DNA from 4 places in the Streptomyces sp. NPDC060000 genome. Region 3 is predicted to be linked to each of the others. Evidence: riboswitches for the same ligand, from Rfam matches in the RefSeq annotation. Region 3 holds a riboswitch; each other region holds the start of a gene.
What was found. A riboswitch is a leader RNA that binds a small molecule or an ion and turns the genes downstream of it on or off. The one in region 3 is predicted to bind cyclic di-AMP.
Positions count from the first base shown of each region.

Region 1 (2,191 bases), on a different contig from region 3:
TGTCGGACGACGAGTTGGCGGCGACGGCCCGTTCGGTGGTCGGTTCGCTGGCCACCGTCACCATGTCCGGGCCGGGCACGGTCGAGCTTCAGCCCTGCGGGATCACCAAGGCGACGGGGCTGGCCCTGGCCGCCGAACGTCTGGGGCTGCGGCCCGAGGACACCATCGCCTTCGGGGACATGCCCAACGACATCCCGATGTTCGACTGGGCGGCTCGTGGTGTCGCCATGGCCAACGCCCATCCGGAACTCAAGGCGGTGGCCGACGAGGTGACGACGTCGAACGAGGACGACGGCGTGGCCGTCGTCCTCGAACGATTGTTTCCATGACCGGGAAGGCCGGTACCGCGGAACGGATCGGCACCGACGCGAGGGTCAGTACGCGCCGAACACGTTGTCGATCGAGCCGTACCGCGCGGCCGCGTAGTTGCAGGCGGCGGTGATGTTCGCGACCGGGTCGTAGGAGTTCCACGACGTGCCCGAGACGTGGTAGGCGCGGAAGGTCGGGTCGATGACCTGGAGCAGCCCCTTGGAGGGGATGCCCGCGGCCGCGTTGGAGTCCCAGAGGTTGATGGCGTAGGGGTTGCCCGAGGACTCGCGGATGACGTTGCGGTAGATGCCGTTGTACGTGCCCGGGATGCCGTGCTGCCCCATGACCTGGAGGGAGGCGCGGATCCAGCCGTCGAGGTTGTTGGAGTAGCCGAGGCTGGTGGCGGTGGCGACGGTCGGCGTCGCCGCGGAGGCGCCGGTCGCGCCGATGAGCGGGAGGGCGAGCACGGCGGCGCCGGTGACGGCGACGGCGAGCGTGCGGACGAGACGGTTGCGGCGCGGCTGAGCGGCAGCGGGCATGATGATTTTCCTCTCCAGCGCCTGCGAGGTGAGCTGTCGGGTTCGGGCGGGAGCTGCCCGGTCGCGTCTTACGGGTGCGACTTGACCCCAAGCCGTACCGGGTGGTCCGAAACGTCTGATACATCCAAGACGTCCGGAACATCCGGTTCGGCGACTTACCTGGTTCCCCCGCTCCTGCCGAGCGTTCTCGATGGGTGGTTCGGGCGGCGGCAGGATTCGGCGTTCCGCCCGACAGGCCGGGAACGTATGCGAGAGCACATGTCCGAAACAAGTACCGGATTCACAGTTGACCCCTATTGACCTTGGTCTGTGACCTATGGGGTGCTTGATCCTTTGTGGGTGCAAAGCTTCAACTTGCTTGGGGCGTGCGGAGAATCGGTGAAGGGCGAGGTCGGCCCGGGCGGTCGAGGGGAGTGAGCCAACTCACCAGCGTTCACAAGAGCGGCGAATCGGGCATTAGGCCCAACTCATCGTTAAAGCACCGTCGATGAGTCGCGTGCGAAATCCGGGCGCGGGAGGTGGGTCCGTGAAGGGGTGCCGGATGGAGAAGTCCTGGAGGGGGTGCGTGATCGTCGTCACGTGGGCGGGGGTGGACGGGCGGGGTCATCGGCCTGCCGGCCACCCTGGCGCGGACATGAATCGTCGCTTCCCGGCATTTCTATTCATGTCCGCTCATCTGAGCTGATCAAAAACATATCGGGCGTGATCCGATACCGCCTGGCCTGCGGAGCGCCTCCTGGGCGAGCCCATTCGAGCCCGGGGGACGTGGGGGCTATCGGTGATCGAAACGTGACCGGATACGCTGACTTGAGTGATGGCAGAGACCTATCGACAAACCGCGTAATCGCCAGTAGACACCAGCAGACAGGAGACCCCTCGTGACCGTCGTCGGGCCGTTCGGGCTGAGCGTGCGGGACCAGGCTCTGGAAGCCGATGTCCAGGCCGGATTGGCGGCTGTCGAGGAAGGCTTGCTCGAGGCCACCAAGAGTGCGGTCCCGTTCATCACGGAGGCCGCCCAGCATCTCGTACGAGCGGGCGGGAAGCGGTTCCGGCCGCTGCTCGTGGTGCTCGCGTCGCAGTTCGGGGACCCGTACGCGCCGGGGATCGTGCCGTCGGCCGTGGTGGTGGAGCTGACCCACCTGGCCACGCTGTACCACGACGACGTGATGGACGAGGCCGCCGTGCGGCGCGGGGTGTCCAGCGCGAACAGCCGCTGGGGGAACTCCGTCGCCGTCCTCACTGGTGACTTCCTCTTCGCGCGTGCCTCCCACATCCTGGCCGATCTCGGGCCGGAGGCGGTGCGGGTGCAGGCGGAGGCGTTCGAGCGGCTGGTCACCGGCCAG
Region 1 is NZ_JBHWUU010000011.1:86,394-88,584, forward strand. Features, by position in the region: gene ACFWBB_RS08915 (HAD family hydrolase) at 1-329, shown strand, start outside; gene ACFWBB_RS08920 (transglycosylase SLT domain-containing protein) at 375-848, opposite strand; cyclic di-AMP (ydaO/yuaA leader) riboswitch at 852-1,080, opposite strand; gene ACFWBB_RS08925 (polyprenyl synthetase family protein) at 1,727-2,191, shown strand, end outside.
Region 1: linked by a shared signal. The riboswitch ahead of ACFWBB_RS08920 (transglycosylase SLT domain-containing protein) and the one ahead of ACFWBB_RS27965 (peptidoglycan DD-metalloendopeptidase family protein) in region 3 are both predicted to bind cyclic di-AMP.

Region 2 (2,191 bases), on a different contig from region 3:
TGCGCAGGGTGGTCACGGCCTGGCGGGAACCGAACACCTTCGTCACGGAGGCGGACGGAAGCGGTCTGCTGGCCGCCCAGGGTGTCGACGTCCTCGTACTTCCGGAGTACGAGGAGCGTGCGAAGGACCCGAACGGCCACCTTCTCCGAGACCGCTGAGGCACCGCGGATCAACCGATGTGCTTTCTGTCCCGCTGATGGCGTACAGTTGTGTTCATCGCCGCGGGGTGGAGCAGCTCGGTAGCTCGCTGGGCTCATAACCCAGAGGTCGCAGGTTCAAATCCTGTCCCCGCTACTGATGGCCGAAGGCCGGAATCCGAAAGGGTTCCGGCCTTCGGCGCGTTCACCGGCCCCCGGGCGTGCTCGCCAGTCACTCCCTCACTCTTCGTGATCGGATGACCGCTCTGCGCATAACGAACGAGTCACCATCAAAACGCCTGTGACTGATGAAGCGTTTCCGGGGTAGGGCGAGGCGCGGTCAACTCGCCCGTTTTTCACCACTGGTGGCCCGAAAGTCCAGGCCACGAATGTTATTGATCAAGAAGAACGGCTTGGAATACCGCCCCCGGGTCTATTAACGTTCGATAACGCAGCGCGGTCGTCCCAGCCGGCACCAGAGTCGGCTCCGTGCGGCACGTGCCGAATCCCGCAAGGGAACCGGGGAACCACCACCTTGGGGTGAATCACGCGGAAGCCGCCGTGAACTCGCAGAGTCCACGGCCGGTATACGCGCGTAGGAGACCTTCCCGCTCCGAACCCGTCAGCTAACCCGGTAGGCGACGGAAGGAAAGGAGCGCGCCCGCGTGGCGTCCAACCCGCCTGCCCCAGAAGCCCCGTACGCGCCGAGCCAGCGGTCCACCGAGACCTTCGGCTACGGCGGTTACCGCACTGACGAGGGCCCCTGGGAGGAATGGAACCCCACCGCGGAGTCCATTCGCCCGGCACGCGGCAAGCACCGCGTCGCCAAGCAGCGCGGCGGCGGATTCGCCCGCAGCTCCACCGTCCTCGGCGTCGGCGTCATAGCCGCCGTCAGCGCGGGCGGCATGGCCAGTGCCAACACCGGCAAGGCCCCGGTCTCCATCTCGATGCCGGACCTGCCCAACGTGGGCTCGCTCATCTCCGACGACCAGCCCGCCCAGGAAGCCCCGTCGGCCTTCGCCGGCTTCGGAACCGAAGCCCCCGTGGACGCCGACGAGAGCGCCTCCGACGCCGGCGAGGCCCTGCGCAGCCGGATCATGGCGCAGGCCGAGTCGCAGCAGTCCCAGGTCGAGGTCAAGGCAGCCGCCGTGGCGGCCAAGGCCGAGGCCGACGCCGTCGCCAAGGCCGAGAAGGAGGCGGAGGCCAAGGCGGCCGCCGCCAAGAAGAAGGCCGCCGAGGAAGCCGCCGCGAAGGTCGAGGCCGCGCGCCTGGCCGAGCTGGCCAAGCAGTACACCCTGCCGACCTCCTCGTACACCATCACCTCGACCTTCGGTCAGGCCGGTTCCCTCTGGTCCTCCGGCTACCACACGGGTCTCGACTTCGCCGCGCCCACGGGCACGCTCATCAAGGCCGTCCACAGCGGCACCATCACCGAGGCCGGCTGGGCCGGTTCCTACGGCTACCGCACCATCCTGACCCTGGACGACGGCACCGAGCTGTGGTTCTGCCACCAGTCGTCGATCAGCGTCAGTGTCGGCCAGAAGGTCGCCACCGGTGACGTGATCGGCCGGGTGGGCGCGACCGGGAACGTCACCGGGGCCCACCTCCACCTCGAGGTCCACCCGGGCGGCAGCGCCGACGGCATCGACCCGGCGGCATGGCTGCGCGGCAAGGGCATCAACCCCTGAGCGGTCCCTCTCCCGCGGACACCCTGATCCACCTCGGCAGCCCCGGCGCCCTCCGCGTCGGGGCTGCCGGTCTGTGCCGTCCACAGGCGCCGTTCACATGTTCTTCGCGTCACGCCCGGAATGGGCGGGCCGTCGGCGCCCGTTGAGACGAAGCATGACTTCTCTTCGCAAGCTCGGCTCCTCCGACCTCGAGGTCTTCCCGCTCTCCCTCGGCGGCAACGTCTTCGGCTGGACCGCCGACGAGACGGCCTCCTTCGCCGTACTCGACGCCTACACGGCCGCGGGCGGCAACTTCGTCGACACCGCCGACTCCTACACGGCGTGGATCGAGGGCAACAGCGGTGGCGAGTCCGAGACCATCATCGG
Region 2 is NZ_JBHWUU010000095.1:22,403-24,593, reverse strand. Features, by position in the region: gene ACFWBB_RS36430 (dihydrofolate reductase family protein) at 1-158, shown strand, start outside; tRNA gene ACFWBB_RS36425 (tRNA-Met) at 221-294, shown strand; cyclic di-AMP (ydaO/yuaA leader) riboswitch at 627-793, shown strand; gene ACFWBB_RS36420 (M23 family metallopeptidase) at 803-1,825, shown strand; gene ACFWBB_RS36415 (aldo/keto reductase) at 1,980-2,191, shown strand, end outside.
Region 2: linked by a shared signal. The riboswitch ahead of ACFWBB_RS36420 (M23 family metallopeptidase) and the one ahead of ACFWBB_RS27965 (peptidoglycan DD-metalloendopeptidase family protein) in region 3 are both predicted to bind cyclic di-AMP.

Region 3 (2,191 bases):
GGGAGGTCGTCGGAGGGGATCAGCCGACGGAGACACCGTGCGCACGGAGGTACGCCAGCGGGTCCACGTCGGAGCCGTAGTCCGGCGTGGTGCGGATCTCGAAGTGCAGGTGCGGGCCGGTCACGTTGCCGGTCGCACCGGAGAGGCCGACCAGCTGGCCCGCGGCCACGGTCTGCCCGGCCGAGACGGAGAGCTGGGACAGGTGGGCGTACTGGGCGTAGTAGCCGTCGGCGAGCTTGATGACGACCTGGTTGCCGTACGCGCCGCCCCAGCCCGCGGAGACGACGGTGCCCGCGCCGACGGCCTTGAGGGACGTGCCGGTCGGGACCACGAAGTCGGTACCGGTGTGGTAGCCGCTCGACCACATGCTGCCTGCCGTGTGGTAGGCCGTGCCGACGGTGGCACCCGCCACCGGCAGGACGTAGCCGCTCGACGTGCCGGTGCTGCTCTCGGCGACCTGGGTCGCCGCCTTCGAGGAGGACGAACCGGACGACGAGGCGGAAGAGGACGAGGACGATGCCCTGCTGCCGGACGCCTTCGACGAGGAGAACGACGACTTCGACGACGACCCGGACGACGAACCGGTGCTGCCGGTCGCGGCCTTCTTGCCGATCGAGAGCTTCAGGCCGGGGTGGATCAGCGACGGGTCGCTGCCGACGGCCTGACGGTTGTCCTGGTACAGCCGCTGCCAGCCACCGCTGACGTTCTGCTCGTCGGCGATCCTCGAGAGATAGTCGCCGGACCGCACGGTGTAGGTCCTGGCGCTCGTCGCGGTGGCGGCCTTCTGCGCCACCGGAACGGACTGCGCGGCCTGTTCCGGGACGGACTGGGAAGCCGACTGGGCGACGGACTGCGTGGGGGCCGCGTGAGCGCCGGTGGCCCCCATGAGCGGAAGGGCGAGCGCGGCGCCGCCGGTTCCGGCGACGGCGATGGAGCGGGTGAAGCGCTGGGGCTTCGGACGGCGGTGCTTACCCTTCGCGGGCATGGCGAATTCCTCTCCGGCGCCTGCGAGGTGAGCTGTCGGGTGCGGACTGGAGATGCCCGGCCGCGCCGAGGCGCGGCTTTACCCCAAAGCCTGTTCCGGAGGCCGGAACAGGCGGTTCTGCCTGTGGGTCCCCCGCTCCTGCCATGCACGGATGAGTGTGCGGGCTCCGGGCGGTGGCAGGATTCGGCGTCCGTCCGGATTGGTGTGGAACGTAAGCGACCAGGACGCACAGGGACAAGCAGAGGTTGTACTGTCGACTCCTTTCTCTTGATCCGCTGTGAGAATCCCCGGTCACACTCCGTGAATCAACGGGCCCGCTTATCCACAAGCACCCTGAAAAGCAGGCGAATTACGTGAACATGACCAGCGACGGACGGTCACGACTATGACGCTGATCACGTGACGGCTCTCCAGGTCGCCTTATTCCAGAGCGAGTTGGAACGAAGGCGCCAATTCGGACAGAAGCCTCAGATGCGACGCAGCCGGATAACCGTCGCATCGAGGTCGCCCCGCAGTCCGGTACGCAGCCCGTGGTGCAGCAGCACGGCACCCCGGTGAACTTCGCCTGTTTCGCGGCATTCGTACGATGCTGCCGGGTCGAGTCCGCGCAGCCGCAACGCCGGAACGGGCTCGCCGAACCGCTGCGCCTGGAGCCAGGCGAGGACGACGGTCTCGTCACCGCGCACGTACTGGACGGCACTCGGACCGCCCGTCGGGGGCCGCAGCCGGTAGAGGTCGCCCTGCTGCACGAGAGGCCGGATCTCCTTGTAGAGGTCCACCCACCGGCGCGCCTCCGCAAGCTCGTCCTCGCTCCACTCGGAGAGGTCCCCGCCGACGCCGAGGACGCCGGCCATGGCGCTGACGAAGCGGAAGCGCAGCGAGCTGACCCGGCCGTTGAGCTGGGTGTTCGGGCTGTCGGTGACCCAGGCCGCCATCACCCGGGCGGGATGGATCTGGCTGAAGCCGTGCTGGATGTCGAGCCGGTCGAGCGGGTCGGTGTTGTCGGAGGTCCACACCTGGTCGGTACGGCTCATGATCCCGAGGTCGATGCGCCCGCCGCCGCCCGAGCAGGACTCGAAGGCGACCCCGGGGTGGGCCGCCCGCAGCCGGTCCAGGAGGGCGTACAGGGCGCGCACATGGTCGACCCAGAGGCGCTGCGGGTAGGGGTCGTCCGGCCAGCCGGCGTCGGTGAAGCAGCGGTTGAAG
Region 3 is NZ_JBHWUU010000059.1:6,740-8,930, reverse strand. Features, by position in the region: gene ACFWBB_RS27965 (peptidoglycan DD-metalloendopeptidase family protein) at 20-985, opposite strand; cyclic di-AMP (ydaO/yuaA leader) riboswitch at 990-1,184, opposite strand; gene ACFWBB_RS27960 (alpha-galactosidase) at 1,453-2,191, opposite strand, start outside.

Region 4 (2,191 bases), on a different contig from region 3:
CCGTGCACACCGAGTGCGCCGGAATACGCATGACGGACCTCCGCCTTAATCCCCGTGAAACGTCGACGATTGACGTGTGTTCCGTGACTCTATTGCAATGAGCGGGAATTTCCGATGGCGGGCCGGAATCCAGGGATATTTTTTGGACAGCAGAGCCTCGGAAACAGCGAAAGCCCCGGCCGGGAGGGCCGGGGCAGGACGATCTGTCGCCGTGGGACGTCAGACGTTCACGCCGTGCTTACGGAGATAGGCGACCGGGTCGATGTCCGAGCCGTACTCCGCCGTGGTACGGGCCTCGAAGTGCAGATGCGGACCGGTGACGTTGCCGGTGGCGCCGGACAGGCCGATCCGCAGACCGGGGGTGACCTGCTGACCCACCGACACCTCGATGGACGACAGGTGACCGTACTGGGTGTACGTCCCGTCGTTCATCTTGATGACGATCTGGTTGCCGTAGGACCCGCCCCAGCCGGCCTCGACGACGGTGCCGGAGCCGACCGCGTGCACGGAGGTACCGCTCGCGGCGTGGAAGTCGATGCCGGTGTGACTGCCGGAGGACCACAGCGAGCTGCTGGCCTGGTAGCCGGTGGAGACGTAGGAACCGGTGATCGGCGACACGAAGGTGTTGAGGAGCTTGCGCTCGGCCTCACGGGCGGCACGCACGCGTGCCGCGCGCTCCTCCACGGCCTTCTTGGCGGCGGCCTCGCGGGCGGCCTGCTCGAAGGCCGCCTGCTTCTGCACGGCGACCTGGTCGTCGATCTGCTCGACGACGGACTCGCCGGCGGTGACGACGGGGATGAGCCCGGTCTGCTCGGGGGTGGGCTCGGCGGCGAAAGCCGGGGTGGAGGCGACGGTGGCCATGACACCGGTGGTGGTGAGCGCCGCGATGCCCGCCGCGCGGACGCTGGTGCGCTGCATCCGGCTGGGCCGACGGTGCTTCCCGGTGGCGCAGGTGAACGCCATGAAGTTGGGGGTGTCCTTTCCTTCCCTCTCGCCTACCGGGTTAGCTGACGGGTTCGGAGCAGGAAGGTCTCCTACGGACCCCCTCGCGCTTCGCGCGCGGGCGTCCGATTCACCCCAGGGACTTCACAAGTGGGTCCCCGGCTCCCCTGGCTCGCGCCGTACGGGGACTCGGCGATGACTGTCCGGTGCCGCGGCTGCGGCGCACTGCCTGACGAACAGCCCGGATGACGTTAAGCGGCGCGGGTTTCAATCCTCAAACGGATCTCGGTTTTTGTAGCGCATCCCACAGGGCAGACAGGCAACCTCCGCCCCAATTCGGACACGCAGGGGCCCTGGTGACGCTTTCGTCGACCAGGGCCCCTGCGCGCGCGTGCCGTTGCCGGGATCTACTCCGCGGACACGACCTTGACCTCACCGATGCCGAGAGCCTCGACCGGCTCCCTGATCCGGGCCGCGTCACCGACGAGGACGGTCACGAGGCGGTCCACCGGGAAGGCGTTCACGGCCGCCGCGGTGGCCTCCACCGTGCCGGTCGCGGCGAGCTGCTGGTAGAGCGTGGCCTGGAAGTCGTCGGACAGGTGCTGCTCGACCTGGTCGGCCAGCGTGCCGGCGACGGCGGCGGCGGTCTCGAACTTCAGCGGCGCCACGCCGACCAGGTTCTGCACGGCGATGTCACGCTCGGCGTCCGTCAGCCCCTCGGCGGCGAGGGTGCGCAGCACCTTCCACAGGTCGTCCAGGGCGGGACCGGTGTTCGGGGTGTCGACGGAGCCGCTGATGGCGAGCATCGCCGCGCCCGAGCCGTCCGGGGCCGACCGCAGGACCTGGCCGAACGCGCGGACACCGTACGTGTAGCCCTTCTCCTCGCGCAGGACGCGGTCCAGCCGGGAGGTGAGGGTGCCACCGAGGCAGTACGTGCCGAGGACCTGCGCGGGCCACACACGGTCGTGCCGGTCGGCGCCGATGCGGCCGATCAGCAGCTGCGTCTGGACGGCGCCGGGGCGGTCCACGATGACGACCCGGCCGGTGTCGTCGGCGGTCACCGGCGGCACCGGCCGTGGCTGGGCCGAGGAGCCCGTCCAGGCGCCCAGGGTGTCGCCGAGGAGCGCGTCCAGGTCGACGCCGGTGAGGTCGCCGACGACCACGGCGGTGGCCGTGGCGGGCCGGACGTGCTTCTCGTAGAAGGCGCGTACGGCAGCGGAGTCGATCTTCTCGACCGTCTCCGCGGTGC
Region 4 is NZ_JBHWUU010000031.1:54,944-57,134, reverse strand. Features, by position in the region: gene ACFWBB_RS18355 (GntR family transcriptional regulator) at 1-31, opposite strand, end outside; gene ACFWBB_RS18350 (M23 family metallopeptidase) at 220-963, opposite strand; cyclic di-AMP (ydaO/yuaA leader) riboswitch at 978-1,147, opposite strand; gene ACFWBB_RS18345 (M16 family metallopeptidase) at 1,350-2,191, opposite strand, start outside.
Region 4: linked by a shared signal. The riboswitch ahead of ACFWBB_RS18350 (M23 family metallopeptidase) and the one ahead of ACFWBB_RS27965 (peptidoglycan DD-metalloendopeptidase family protein) in region 3 are both predicted to bind cyclic di-AMP.